DNA from 3 places in the Dactylosporangium sp. McL0621 genome. Region 1 is predicted to be linked to each of the others. Evidence: riboswitches for the same ligand, from Rfam matches in the RefSeq annotation. Region 1 holds a riboswitch; each other region holds the start of a gene.

Evidence for each region. A riboswitch is a leader RNA that binds a small molecule or an ion and turns the genes downstream of it on or off. The one in region 1 is predicted to bind S-adenosylmethionine.
Region 2: another riboswitch for S-adenosylmethionine. It lies ahead of thrC (threonine synthase); the one in region 1 lies ahead of ACPPVO_RS20120 (N-acetyltransferase family protein).
Region 3: another riboswitch for S-adenosylmethionine. It lies ahead of ACPPVO_RS03440 (aminotransferase class V-fold PLP-dependent enzyme); the one in region 1 lies ahead of ACPPVO_RS20120 (N-acetyltransferase family protein).

The regions. Positions count from the first base shown of each region.
Region 1 is NZ_CP188259.1:4,240,159-4,244,881, forward strand. It holds gene ACPPVO_RS20110 (class I SAM-dependent methyltransferase) at 1-1, shown strand, start outside; gene ACPPVO_RS20115 (ABC transporter permease) at 7-2,517, opposite strand; SAM riboswitch class IV at 2,608-2,723, shown strand; gene ACPPVO_RS20120 (N-acetyltransferase family protein) at 2,744-3,325, shown strand; gene ACPPVO_RS20125 (RrF2 family transcriptional regulator) at 3,418-3,813, opposite strand; gene ACPPVO_RS20130 (sulfate/molybdate ABC transporter ATP-binding protein) at 3,828-4,723, opposite strand, start outside.
Region 2 is NZ_CP188259.1:602,542-607,264, forward strand. It holds gene ACPPVO_RS02755 (alpha/beta fold hydrolase) at 1-241, shown strand, start outside; gene ACPPVO_RS02760 (ABC transporter permease) at 238-1,104, shown strand; gene ACPPVO_RS02765 (hypothetical protein) at 1,148-1,630, shown strand; gene ACPPVO_RS02770 (glucosyl-3-phosphoglycerate synthase) at 1,612-2,535, opposite strand; SAM riboswitch class I at 2,632-2,771, shown strand; gene thrC (threonine synthase) at 2,785-4,053, shown strand; gene ACPPVO_RS02780 (GNAT family N-acetyltransferase) at 4,360-4,723, shown strand, end outside.
Region 3 is NZ_CP188259.1:751,168-755,890, forward strand. It holds gene ACPPVO_RS03435 (PrsW family intramembrane metalloprotease) at 1-1,158, opposite strand, end outside; SAM riboswitch class IV at 1,956-2,072, shown strand; gene ACPPVO_RS03440 (aminotransferase class V-fold PLP-dependent enzyme) at 2,095-3,312, shown strand; gene ACPPVO_RS03445 (alanyl-tRNA editing protein) at 3,659-4,396, opposite strand; gene ACPPVO_RS03450 (alpha/beta fold hydrolase) at 4,534-4,723, opposite strand, start outside.

The DNA of each region.
Region 1 (4,723 bases):
GCCGGCTCACTCAACCGCGATCGCGCGCAGCACGTGCATCCGGGCCGCCCGGATCGCGGGCGGGATCGAGCCGAGCACGCCCGCCGCCACCGCCAGCCCCAGGAAGGCCGCCATCTGCCCCCACGGCAGCGTCAGCGCGGTGACGCCCTGCTGCCGCAGGGCCCGCACCATGGCCGCGCCGAGGCCCGCGCCGACGGCGACGCCCAGCACGGCGCCGAAGACGGAGATCGCCATCGCCTCGATGGAGATCATCCGGGTGGTCTGGGCGCGGTGCAGGCCGATCGCCCGGAGCAGCCCGAGCTCCCGCGTGCGCTCCAGCACCGACAGGGCGACGGTGTTCACGATGCCCAGCACCGCGATGAGGACGGCCAGGGCGAGCAGGATCTGGGTCAGCGTGAGCAGGCGGCCCGCCTTCGCGTTGCGCTGCCCGACGTACTCGTGGCGGTCGGCGACGCCGATCTCCGGGCTCGACGCCAGCAGGCCGGTCAGGGCGGCCTTCGCCGCGGCGACGTCGGCGCCCGGGCGCAGGTCGACGAAGGCCTTGCCGGGCAGCGGGTTGCGCAGCTGCGCGCCGGCCGCGGCGGGCAGCAGCCAGCCGTTGAGCAGGTCGGTGTCGGCGTAGATCCCGGCCAGCGTGAACCGCCGTTCGGGGCCGCGGGGCAGCCGGACGGTGATCCGGTCGCCGACGTGCGGGCCGGCCGCGGTGACGTTGCGCTCGTCCACGATGACCTGGTCGTCGCCGAGCGGGCCGATGGTGCCCGCGGCCGGGGTGAGGCTGAGCATGTCGCGCAGCGCGGGCAGGTCGGTGACCGCCTCGACGTACGCGGGCTGCCCGCCGATCAGCGCCGTCCCCTCGTACAGGCCGGTGACCGCCCGCACCTGGGGCAGCCGCGCGGCCTGGGCCAGCACCGCCGGGTCGAAGCCCGCCCGGCCGCTGCCGTTGGTGTCCCCGGCGACGACGAACTCGGCCTTGACCTGGTCGTCGACGAGGTACCCGACGCTGCTCATCGCCGAGGCGAAGACCGTCGAGACGCCGCTGACGAGCGCGACCGCGACCATGAGCGCCGCGGCCGTGATCGCGGTGCGGCGCGGGTTGCGCCCGGCGTTGAGCAGCCCCAGGCGGGCCGGGACCGACCGGGCGAAGCCGCGCCGCAGCAGCCCGATGACCGGCCGGGCCGCGATCGGCGTCAGCAGGGCCGCGCCGGCGAAGGCCAGCAGCACCCCGCCGACGATGGCGGCGGCCGGCCCGTCACCGGCGCGGCCGGCGAGGCCGAGGCCGAGCAGCGCCGTGCCGGCGGTCAGCACCACCGCGCCGGCGACGCTCAGCCGGGTCAGCGGCCGGTCGGGTACGGCCACCTCACGCAGCACGGCCAGGGGCGGTACCCGGGTCGCGCGCAGCGCCGGGATCAGGGCGGCGACGACGGTGACGGTGAGGCCCACGCCGAACGCGGCGACCACGGCGTCGGCCGGCACCGCCACGCCGGTCACGTCGAGGCCCGAGCCGGCGGTACCGCGGAAGTGAACGGCGCCGAACGCCAGCAGAGCGCCGGCCGCGATCCCGGCGCCGAGCCCCACGGCCGAGCTGACGAGCCCGACGACGCCGGCCTCGGCCAGCACCGAACCGACGATCTGGCCCCGGCTCGCGCCGAGCGAGCGCAGCAGGGCCAGCTCCCGGGTGCGCTGGGCCACGAGGATCGCGAACGTGTTGAGGATCAGGAACGAGCCGACGAACAGCGCCACCCCGGCGAAGCCCAGCAGGATGTCGTTGTACAGGCCGAGCGACGACGCGAACGCGGCGGCGGCCACACGGCCGAGCTGACGGCCCGTCCGGACCGGGTAGCCGGGGCCGAGGACGGCCGCGACCCGGTCGCGCAGCACGTCGGGCGGCACGCCGGCGGCGGCGGTGAGCGAGACCGACGAGAACGCGCCGGGCTCGCCGAGCATCAGCCGCTGCGCGGCGGCGTCGGTGAAGGCGACCGTCGGCTGCCCCGTGACCGGCTCGAAGACGCCGACCACGGTGAACGTGCGGCGGGGCTGGAGGGTCAGGACGCCGACCCGGTCGCCGACCCCGACCCCGGCCCGCCGGGCGAGGTCCGCGTCGACGGCGATCTCATCGTCCGCGCCCGGCCCGCGCCCGGAGCGCAGGGCGGCCAGCCCGGCCTGGAAGGACCAGTTCACCCCGAGCCGGGGCCGGTCGGGCGAGGCGACGACCTTGCCGTCCGCGCCGATCAGGCGGGCGCCGTCGGCGGACACGACACCCGTCGCGCTCGCCACGCCGGGCACCGCCGCGAGCCGGTCGACCATCGCGGCGTCGAGCGCGACCGAGCCGGCCGGCGGCGCGACCGAGACGTCGGTGCGGGCGTACGCGCGCACGGAGCGTTCCTCGTAGGAGTGCCCGAGGGTGTCGGTGAGCACGAGCGCGCCGGACACGAACATGACGCCGAGCACCACGGCCACGCCGGACAGCGTGAGCCGGCGCCGGCGGGTCAGCAGGCCCTTGAGAGCGGTGCGTACCATCGCCGATCATCCTGTCCGCGGTGATCGGGTCCCGGCACCGGGGAAACCCCCGAGCCCGGACCGGGGAACGGGTGATAGGTTCCCGGCGACGGTCATGAGTGTCAGCGTTCAGCCCCGGCTTGCTGGCCGGCAACCCTCCGTTCGCGGGCGGGGTGCCCCGGGTGAGGACCGGGCTCGGCGCATCCCGTGCCGGGCAAGCCGCGACGGTTCGAGGGGTGTCCGACCCATGATTGCTGTCCAGTTCCGGTCCGCCGACGTGCGCGACGCCGGCCGCGTCGCCGAGCTGCACGCCGACAGCTGGCGCCGGCACTACCGCGGCGCCTACTCCGACGCGTTCCTCGACGGTGACGTGGTCGCCGACCGGCGGACCGTGTGGTCGGCGAGGCTCGCCGCGCCCGCCGGGACGGCGACGGTGCTCGCCGAGCGCGACGGGCGGCTCGTCGGCTTCGTGCACGTCGTGCTCGGCGACCATCCGCGGTGGGGCAGCCTCGTGGACAACCTGCACGTCGCGCACGAGGCCCGCCGCGGCGGGATCGGCTCGCAGCTGCTGGCCCGCGGCGCCCGGGCGGTCAAGAGCGGCGGCGTGTACCTGTGGGTGCTGCGGCAGAACACCGCGGCCCGGGCGTTCTACTCCGCGTGCGGGGCGCGCTGCGTCGAGGAGGCGCCGGTGTCCGCGCCCGGCGGCGACCCGGCCCGGCTCAACGGCAACCCGGTGAAGCTCCGCCTGGCCTGGCCCGACGCGTCGGCGCTGCTGGACCCGGTCACCGGGCTCAGTCGCCGCTCGGATCGTCGAGCGGGCGCCCGATGAGCCAGTGGTGCCCGAACGGGTCGGCGATGCGCCCCTGCCGCAGCCCGTACGGCTGATCGCGCACCGGCGTCAGCGTGGCCATGCCCCGGAATCTACGCCGACGTGTTGATGAGGTCGGCCAGGGTGACCGCGTCGAGGTAGTCCAGCCGCACGCGGTTCGCGCGGTCCCACAGGTGGTGCAGGCGCTCGATCGCGCGGTCCGGCGGCAGGTCATGGCCCGCCGGGGGGTCCTGGCCGGGCCCGTCCAGCCGGCGGACGATCTCGCCGAGGGTCAGGGTCGCGGCCGGGTGCGCCAGCGCGTAGCCGCCGCCCGTGCCGCGCTGGACCTGCACCAGGTCCGCGCGGCGCAGGTCGGCCAGCAGGTCGTAGAGGTAGCCGGGCGGGATGTCCTGGGCGTCGGCGACGTCCTGGGCCTTCACCGTCTGCGGGGCGGCGCCGGCCAGGGCGACCAGGGCCCGGATCGAGTACTCGATGCGTTTGGGCAGCATGCGAACGGACGACGTCACACGGCGGCCAAGGTCCGGGCCTCGGCGGATGGGCTGAAGTACACGGTGTCGCCGGGTTTGACGTCGATCGCCTTCGCGCCGGCGCGGGTCAGCTGGGCCCACACGTCGCGGTCGCCGGCCCGGGCCTCGATGCGGACCTCGAAGCCGAGCGAGACCACGCGGGTGACGGTGGCCGCGGTACCGCCGGGGTCGCGGGACAGCGCCACGTCGTGCGGGCGGACCAGCTTGCCGTCGAGGTGCGTGACGGGGCCGAGGAAGCTCATCACGAACGGGTTGGCCGGGTTCTCGTAGATCTCGCCCGGGGTGCCGACCTGCTGCACGACGCCGTCGGCGAGGACGACGATCGAGTCGGACACGTCCATCGCCTCCTCCTGGTCGTGGGTGACGAAGACGGTGGTGACGTGGACCTCGTCGTGCAGGCGGCGCAGCCAGGTGCGCAGCTCCTTGCGAACCTGGGCGTCGAGGGCGCCGAACGGCTCGTCGAGCAGCAGCACCTCCGGCTCGGGCGCGAGGGCGCGGGCGAGGGCCATGCGCTGGCGCTGGCCGCCGGAGAGCTGGGCCGGGTAGCGGTCGGCGAACTGGTCGAGGTGGACGAGCTCGAGCAGCTCCATGACGCGCTTGCGGATGTCGGCCTTCGGGCGGCGGCGGACCTCGAGGCCGAAGGCGACGTTGCGGTACACCGTCATGTGCTTGAACGCGGCATAGTGCTGGAACACGAAGCCGACGTTGCGCCGCTGCGGGGTCAGGCCGGTCGCGTCGACCGCGTTGATGAGCACCGAGCCCGTGTCGGGGCGCTCCAGGCCGGCGATGACGCGCAACAGGGTCGACTTGCCGCCGCCGCTCGGGCCGAGCAGCGCGGTCAGGGAGCCGGAGGCGATGTCGACGGAGATGT
Region 2 (4,723 bases), 3.6 Mb from region 1:
CGTGTCCGACGTGGACGCGGCCGAGAAGGTCCTCGAGGAGCTGGCCGGGGTGCGCTCGGTGGCCTGGTCCGGCGGGCAGGGCCTGGTCGTCGACATCGACGGCACGCCCCGGGCCGAGGTGGTCGCGGCGCTGGTGCGCGCCGGGGTCGGCATCGACCGGGTCACGCCGCGGCGGCGGCTGGAGGATGCGTTCCTGTCCCTGGTGGGCGGGGACACCAAGGCGAGCGGAGAGCGGGAATGAGTGTCATCGGCGGTGCGGTCGGCTACCGGCCGGGCGCGACCCTCTCGCTGTGGACGGAGATCAAGCGGCAGGGCGCCCGGCGGCGCAACCAGTTCGCGCTGGGCTTCATGGTCCTGCTGCCGCTGATCATCCTGACCGCGTTCCAGCTCGACAGCGGCGGCGGCGATGACAACGGCGGCGGCAACGGCGAGTTCTCCCGCCTCTCCGACCTGGCCACGAGCGGCGGCCCGAACTTCACGCTGTTCACCCTGCTGGTCTCGGCCGGCTTCCTGCTCGTCGTCGTGGTCGCGCTCTTCCACGGCGACACCGTGGCGTCGGAGGCGAGCTGGGGGAGCCTGCGGTACCTGCTGGCGATGCCGGTCCCGCGCTCCCGCCTGCTGGGCATCAAGCTCGCCGTGTCGCTGCTCTACAGCCTGGCCGCGATCCTGATCCTGGTCGCGACGGCGCTGGCCGCGGGGACCCTGCGCTACGGCTGGGCGCCGCTGAGCGCGCCGGTCGGCGGGGAGATCGCGGCCGGGACGAGCGTGGTGCGGCTGCTGGAGATCGTGGCGTACCTCTGCATCACGCTGCTGGTCGTGGCCTCGCTGGCGTTCCTGCTGTCGGTGTCGACCGACGCCCCGCTCGGCGCGGTCGGCGGCGCCGTGCTCCTGCAGATCCTGTCGAACATCCTCGACCAGATCACCGCGCTCGGAAACTTGCGCACGGTCCTGCCGACGCACTACGCCGATGCCTGGCTCGGCCTGCTGTCCAGCCCGATGCAGACCGACGACCTGGTCAAGGGCGCGATCGCGTCCCTGGTCTACGCCACCGTCTTCTTCTCCCTGGCCTGGTGGCGTTTCCTGCGCAAGGACGTCGTCAGCTGACCCGCGTTGGACGGGCCCCTACCGGCGGGTAGGGTGCCCGTCCATGCGGATCTCCGCCTTAGCCGGCGCGTGCGTCCTCGCCGCCGGGCTCGCCGCCCTCGCGGCCGGGCTGTACTACGACCAGGACCACATCTTCCAGTGGACGCACTTCGCCGAGAGCTCGAACCTCACCAAGGGCCCGGTGGAAGCGCAGACCGCGAAGATCTTCACCCTGATCGGCGCGATCGCGAGCGCGTTCGGCGCGACGGTGGCGGCGGGCAGCGCGGCCCTGGCCCGGCTCGGCGGCCGCACGGGCGCCTGGGTCCTGCGGCTGACGTCGGTCCTGCTGCTGGTCCTCATGCTGCTCGTCACGGTGGTCCTCGTGGTGGGCTCCCTGACCGGCGAGGCCCCGGTCGCGATAATCGACACGCCGTGGTGGCTGCTGAGCGCCGAGTGGGGCGCGCTGATCCTGGCGATCCTGGGCGCCGGTACCGCGACGGCCCAGCTGTGGCGCTTCGTCCCCGCGGATCAGGCCGAGGCGGCGTAGCCCGGGACGGTCCGCATCGGGGGGCGGTCCGGATGGGCGACCGGCGTCTCGTGGGGTACCACCGCGGAGTTCCGGCGCTCGAACTGCGTCAGCGTCGGCCAGAGGGCGTGGCTCGGGGAGATGCGGGCGTTGATCGTCTGCAGGATCGTGGCGGCCATGCGGCCCAGGGCGGCCGTGTCCTGGTGGCCGTGGGTGCGCTGGCCCAGGTCGACCTGGGCGACCGCGTCGAGGCCGTGCGCGCGCCAGGCGTCGACGAGCAGGCCCGTCTCCACGCCGTAGCCGGCCGCGAACGGCAGCGACTCGAGCAGGGTCCGCCGGGCCGCGTACTCGCCGGCCAGCGGCTGGACCACGCCCGCGAGCTCCGGGAAGTGCGCGTTGAGCAGCGGGCGGGCGGCCAGTTCGGTCACCCGGCCGCCGCCGGCCGCGGAGACGTCGAGCAGGGGCCGGTCGTAGAACGCCTTCACCATCAGCGTGGCCGGGTCGGCCAGCAGCGGGCCCAGCAGGCCCGTCACGAAGTGCGGGCGGAAGTCGGTGAGGTCGGCGTCGACGTACACCAGGATGTCGCCCTTGGTGACCGCGAGGGCCTTCCACAGCACCTCACCCTTGCCCGGCCGGGAGCCGGTCGCCGGGAGGATGTCGTCGCGGTGGTGCACGGTGGCGCCCGCGGCCGCGGCGACCTCGGCGGTGCGGTCCACCGAGCCGGAGTCGACCACGATCAGCTCGTCGACGATGGGGCCCAGGGAGCGCACCCCGGTGACGATCTCCCCGACCGTCGGCTCCTCGTCGAGGGCGGGCATCACCACGCTGACCCGGGTGTCGCCCTTCGCCGCGAGCACCTCGTCGGCCGGCCAGTCGGACCAGCGGGAGGTGCGCCGCGCGAACCAGTCCGCCGCGATCGGGTGCATGAGTGAACGCTAGCCGCGCCCACCTCGTGAGATGACTCATACCCGGCGGACGGTGGTGCCCCTTACACTCGTGTGAGCACCACATCACAACTCAATACCTCATCCAGAGGGGCAGAGGGATACGGCCCGATGAAGCCCCGGCAACCCCTGCGACGCGCTGCTCGAAGACGAGGCTCGTCGCGGTAGGTGCCAAATCCGTCCCGGCGCACGCCCGTGCGGCCTGGGAAAGATGAGAGGAAGGCCTCCGCCATGACCTCGACGCTCAGCGTCTTCACCGGCTCACCCGCCCGCAACCTCGTCTGCCGCGGATGTGGGGCCACCTTCCCGCTCGCCGCGCAGCACGCGTGTTACGAGTGTTTCGGCCCGCTGGAGGTCGGCTACGACGCCGAGGCGCTGGCCAAGGTGACCCGGGAGCAGATCGAGGCGGGCCCCCAGAACATCTGGCGCTACGCGCCGCTGCTGCCCGTCGGGATCGACCCGGAGAGCCGCGTGACCCTCGACCCGGGCCTCACCCCGCTGGTGCGCGCCGACGGGCTGGGCAAGGAGCTCGGGTTCACCGCGCCGCTGTACGTCAAGGACGACTCGGCCAACCCGACCCACTCGTTCAAGGACCGCGTCGTCTCCGTGGCGCTGACCGCGGCCAAGGCGCTGGGCTTCACGCGGTACTCCTGCGCGTCCACCGGCAACCTCGCCAACAGCGTCGCCGCGCATGCCGCGCGGGCCGGCGTGCCCTCGACCGTGTTCATCCCAGCCGACCTGGAGCCCGGCAAGGTCGTCATGACCGCGGTGTACGGCGGCGAGCTGGTCGCCATCGAGGGCTCCTACGACGAGGTCAACCGCCTGTGCTCGGAGCTCACCGAGACCGACGAGTTCGAGGACACCGCGTTCGTCAACGTGAACGTGCGGCCGTTCTACGCCGAGGGCTCCAAGACCCTCGGGTACGAGGTGGCCGAGCAGCTCGGCTGGCGCATCCCGGCCCAGGTGGTCATCCCGATGGCCAGCGGCGAGCTGCTCACCAAGATCGACAAAGCGTTCACCGAGCTGGTCGAGATCGGGCTCGTCCCGGCGACCGAGTGGAAGGTGTTCGGCGCCCAGTCGGCCGGGTGCAACCCGATCGCCAAGGCGCTGCACGACGGTACCGACGAAATCATCCCGGTCAAGCCGACCGGCATCGCCAAGTCGCTCAACATCGGCGACCCGGCGGCCGGGGTCTATGCGCTGGAGTCCGTGCGGCGCACCGGCGGCTGGATGGAGTACGCCGGCGACGACGAGATCCGCGCCGGCATCCAGCTGCTGGCCCGCACCGCCGGCGTCTTCGCCGAGACGGCCGGCGGGGTCACCGCCGCGGTGCTCAAGAAGCTCGTCGAGTCGGGCCGGCTCGACCCGAACGCGGAGACGGTCATCTTCAACACCGGCGACGGCCTCAAGACCCTCGACGCGGTCGCCGGCCTGGTCGGCCCCACGCACCGGGTCAAGCCGTCGCTCAAGGCGGCCCGTGAGGCCGGCCTCCTCGGATGATTTTTTAACTGGGGCGATCACCGAGCGTTGAACTGCGGAGAGCGCTTCCACGCTCGGACGAGGACCACCTCGTCCGAGCGGGGGAGGCGGTCGATACTGAGCGTGATCGGCGGTGCGCGGATCGTCGGATGGGTGACTTGACGCCCCAGGGCCCGGGGTTCAGGATGCTCGGTGCGGGAGGACGCGTCGCCTCGGACCCCTGGGTCCGCGACCACAACACCGGAGGTGTTGGCGAGCGTCCTCTCGACCAATTTCCGGGCATAAATGGTTTGCCGTGGCCGCTCGCCCGGAGCCACCCTGGCGGGCATGGCCCAATCAACACTCGAGATCGACGAAGTGCGCGCCGACGACCCGGCGGCCGTCGACGCGGTGTTCGAGATCGTCAACGAGTCCGTCCGGGCTGACCTGCCGGACCTGCCGCCGAACTGCCGCTACCAGTACGACATGCAGTGGCTGATACCGCCGCCGCGCGCGGTCCGCCGCCGCTTCCTCGCCCGGCACGGCGACGAGCCGGTCGGCGTCGCCGAGCTCGACCTGCCCCGCCACGACAACCTCGACAAGGCCCACGTCGACGTCCGGGTGCACCCGGCCCACCGCCGCCGGGGCATCGGCCGGGCCCTCTTCGCCCACGCGACCGCCGCCGCCCGCGCCGACGGCCGCACCGGCGTGC
Region 3 (4,723 bases), 3.5 Mb from region 1:
GGCGTCGCCGGCCACCCGCTTGGCCCAGCGGCGCGCGGAGAGCCGGCGCCCGAGCGTGCCGAGCGCGGCGATCTCGGGCGGGGAGAACCACCCGGCCCGGGCGTACTCGCCCAGCACCCGCTCGGTCAGCCGGCCCTCGTTGGCGCGCAGCCAGAGCGCGAAGCCGACCATGCACAGGAAGATCGGCATCATCACGGCGAAGTAGCCGTACAGCAGGACCCAGGCGCTGGTCGACGCGGTGACCGACATGAGGTTCCACGAGCCGTGCAGCATCATCGCGACCAGCAGGCCGGCGAGCGGGGCGAGGAAGCGCACCGCCCGGGCCGAGGAGCGCGAGGCGAAGCCCAGGCCGATGCCGGTCATCGAGGTGAACAGCGGGTGGGCGAACCCGGTCATGAGGATCCGCACGATGAAGATGCCGACCAGCGCCGCGGCCCCGGTCACGGGCCCGGACTTGTCGGCGGTCTCGCCGTAGCCCTTGAAGCCCAGGTACAGGATGTTCTCGACCATCGCGAACCCGGTCGCCGACAGCCCACAGTAGACGATTCCGTCGATGATGCCGGAGAACGCGCGGGGGCGGCGCCAGAACAGCAGCACCGGCCCGAGCGCCTTCATGCTCTCCTCGATCAGCGGCGCGACGAGCACGGCGACGAGCGCGTCGGACAGCCCCGCCTTGTCGGCGAAGTAGGAGCCCGCGGTGTTGACGACCAGCGCTACGCCGGTCGCCACGCAGGCGCCCCAGCCGAAGACGAAGACGAGATACTTGACCGGCTCGGGCTCGTACCGATCCAGCCAAAGGAAGCAGGAGACCAGCACCGGCACCGGGATCACCGCGGAGCCCACGCCGACGACCAGCGCTGTCCAGCCGCCGTTGAAGCCGAAGAACGCGAGCACGGCGACGCCGCAGGCCGCGATGAACCCCATGACGCCGATCAGCGTCCAGAGCCGGCGGCGGTCGGAGCGCTTGGGGGGCGGGGCGGCGGCCAGGGCCAGCGCGGCGGTCGGGTACTCCGTGCGGCCGGTCTGCGGCTCGGCCGCCTCGGTCACGTTGGGCACGGCGGACGAGGGCATCATCGGCGGGCCGGACGGCTGGCCGGCCGCGACCTGGGGCGTCATCGGGCGGCCCCACTCGGAGCCGGGCGGCGCGCTCGGCTGCACCGCCGCGGGCTGGCCCCACTGGGGCTGCTGGTCGGGGCGGCCCCAGGCGGCGGGCGGCTGCGCGGACGCGGGCGGCTGACCCGGGTGGCCCCACGGCGGCGGTCCCGAGGCCGGCTCCTGCCCGGGCGGTTGCGCAGCGGCGGGCGGTTGCGGTTGTGCAGCAGGTGGTTGCGCAGCCGGCGGTTGCGCAGCCGGCGGTTGCGCGGACGCGGGCGGTTGTCCAGGGTGGCCCCACGCGGGCGGGCCAGAGGCGGGCTCCTGTGCAGGCGGCTGCGGCGGTTGGCCCCACGCCGGCGAGCCCGGGGCGGGCGGCTGCACGGGTGGCGGCCCTGACGCGGGCGGCTGGCCCGGCGGGCCCCAGGCGGGTGGCGGCCCTGACGCGGGCGGTTGGCCCGGCTGGCCCCAGGCGGGTGGCGGCCCTGACGCGGGCGGTTGGCCCGGCTGGCCCCATGCCGGCGGCGGCCCCGAAGCGGGCGGCTGGCCCGGGTGACCCCACGCGGCCGGCGGGCCCCATGCGGCCGGCGGCCCCGACGCGGGTGGCTGCCCCGGCTCGTTCCACGCCGGCGGTCCCGAGGCGGGCTGGGCGGCGGGTGGTCCCGAGGCGGGCTGGGCGGCGGGCGGGGCCGACGCGGGCGAACCCCAGTCGGAGGGCGTCGACGCAGCGCCCGGCGCGGTCCAGGGGGCCGCGCCCGAGGTCGGGGCGGCCGGCGGCCCCGACGCGGGCTCGGGCGAGGACGGCGTCCCATTCGGCGGGAGTTCGCTCATGGGGCAACTTTATCCGCGGTACCGTCGGGACAGGTCATGAGTGCCAGCGCACAGCCCCGGCTTGCTGGCCGGCAACCCTCGCGTTCGCGGCGGGGTGCCCCGGGTGATGACACGGTCCGGCACGCGGTGTGTCCGGGCAAGCGCGAGCGGAGGGGTCTACCCGTGTCCGAAATTCTCACGCCCGGCGAGGTCAAGCTGTCCGACGGCCGGTCCGTCGACTTCGCCAACCTCGACATCGCCGCGACCGCGCCGTGCCTTCGGGTCGTCGCGGACACAGTCGCCGAACTGCTGCCCTACTACGGCAGCGTCCACCGCGGCGCGGGCGCGCTGTCCGAGCGGTGCACGCGCGAGTACGAGCAGGCGCGCGAGACCGTCGCCGATGTCCTCGGCCACGGGCCCGGCGACACGGTGATCTTCACGCGCAACACCACGGACGCGTTCAACCTGCTCGCGCGGGCGGTCCCGGCGGACACCACGGTCGTCACGTTCGACGCCGAGCACCACGCCAACCTCCTGCCCTGGCGCGACACGATCCGGCTGGCGGCGCCCCGGTCGCCGGAGGAGGCCGTCGAGGCGCTGGACTCGTGTCTGTACCGCCGGCAGAACCCCAACGCCCTCGTCAGCGTCACCGCGGCGAGCAACGTGACCGGCGAGGTGTGGCCGGTGGAGCGGCTGGCCGAGGTCGCGCACCGCCACGGTGCCCGCATCGCCGTCGACGCCGCCCAGCTGGCCCCGCACGCGCCCGGGCGGCTCGCCGGCCTCGGCGCGGACTACATCGCGTTCTCGGGGCACAAGCTCTACGCGCCGTTCGGGGCGGGCGTCCTCGCCGGGCGGGCGGACTGGCTGGACGCGGCCGAACCGTACCTGGCCGGCGGCGGCGCCAGCGCCCACGTCGCCGACGACGGCACGACACGCTGGGCCACCGGTCCGGCGCGCCACGAGGCCGGCACCCCGAACCTCATCGGCGCGGTCGCGCTCGCCACCGCGCTGCGCACCCTGCACCACCGCGACCTCGCGGCGACCGAGCAGGCGCTGCTGCACCGGCTGCGTACCGGCCTGGCCGCGCTGCCGCACGTGGAGGAGCTGCGCCTCTTCCCGGCCGCCGCGGAGCGGGTCGGCATCGTCTCCTTCACCGTGCCCGGCCGCGACCCGGGCGAGCTCGCCACGACCCTCGGCCGCGACCACGGCATCGGGGTGCGCGCGGGCCTGTTCTGCGCGCACCCGCTGACCCGCCGCCTGCTGTCCGAGGCCACGACCCGGCTCACGGGTACACCCGAAACAACCGGGGCGGCCGGGTGCGAGCCGGGCGCCGACCAGGCGATCCGGGCCAGCTTCGGGATCGGCACCACCGAGGGGCACATCGACCGCCTGCTGGCCGCGCTCCGATAATCCGGCATATACGAAATATCCGATAAGTCGCGGCGCGAAGCGCCCGACTTATCGGCGACCGGGCGCAAGCGTCAGACCTTTGGCCGCGCGCGGAGTGCGGTCGGACGTGCGCAGGGGAAGGCGCGGCCTGGCGTTGTATGTGCGAGGTGCGGCCTGGCGTTGCGCAGGCGAAGGCGCGGTCCGGCGTTGCGTGTGCGACGGCGCGGCCTGGCGTTGCGTGTGCGATGGCGCGGCCTGGCGTTGCGCAGGCGAAGGCGCGGTCCGGCGTTGCGCGTGCGACGGCGCGGCCTGGCGTTGCGCCCGGAGTCGGCTTCGGAGTGGGTGCGACAGCGCCCGGCGGTCGGGGTCAGTCGGAGAGGCGTACGCGGACTCGGCGGTTGGCCTTGCCCTTGCTCTCCACCTTCACGACCTGCAGGCGGCCGATCTGCGCCGTCGACGCGACATGCGTGCCCCCGTCCGCCTGGGTGTCCAGGCCGATGATGTCGACGATGCGGATCTCCTGCTCCTCGGCCGGGATCAGGTTCGACTGGGTGCGGATGATGTCGGGCAGGGCCAGGGCCTCCTCGCGCCCGAGCACCTTCGTCACCACCTTGCGGTCGGCGATCACCTCGGCGTTCACCAGCTCCTCGAGGCGCGCCTTGAAGTCCGGCGGTACCTCCGGCAGGTTGAAGTCCATGCGCGCCTCGGCCGGCTCCATCGAGCCGCCCGTCACCAGGGCGCCGAAGTCGCGGAACACGACCCCGCACAGCACGTGCAGGCCCGAGTGGGTGCGCATGAGCTTGGTGCGCCGGTCGTCCTCGACCGCGCCGGTCACCTCGGTGTCCACCGGGGGGAGCGGGTCGCCCTCGACGGGCAGGAGGTACAGGTCGTCGGCCTTGCGCGTGCCGGCGATCCGTGTCTGGACGCCCTGCCAGAGCAGGACGCCGTGGTCCGGGGGCTGGCCGCCCCCGCCCGGGTAGAACGCCGAACGGTCCAGCACGATCCCGTCCTCGGCCGACGCGTGCAGGACCTTGGCGGTCCATTCGCGCAGCGTCGGGTCGGCGAGGTCGAGCCGGTACGTGCGGCCGTGATGTGTGACACCCATGAAAACCGACTATATGCGGCGGGTCGGCCCCGCCCAGCACCACGAAGTAGTCATGCAATACAGAATCTGTCGGGGGCCGTTCTGATACGCGTCACCGGCTCGGCCGTTCGGTCACTCCTGGTGGGCCGATCGAGGGGTCAGGCGTTCAGGAAGTCCGAGATCCGGCTGCGCAGGTCGGCGCGCTGGGTCCACAGGATGCCGGGGCGGTCGTAGATGTGCAGGTCGGCCTTTGGCAAGGCGGCGGCGAGCTGCTCGGCGACGACGGACGGGTGCAGGTCGTCGCCGCGGCAGCCGATCACCAGGCACCGGGCGCTCACCGCGGCCAGG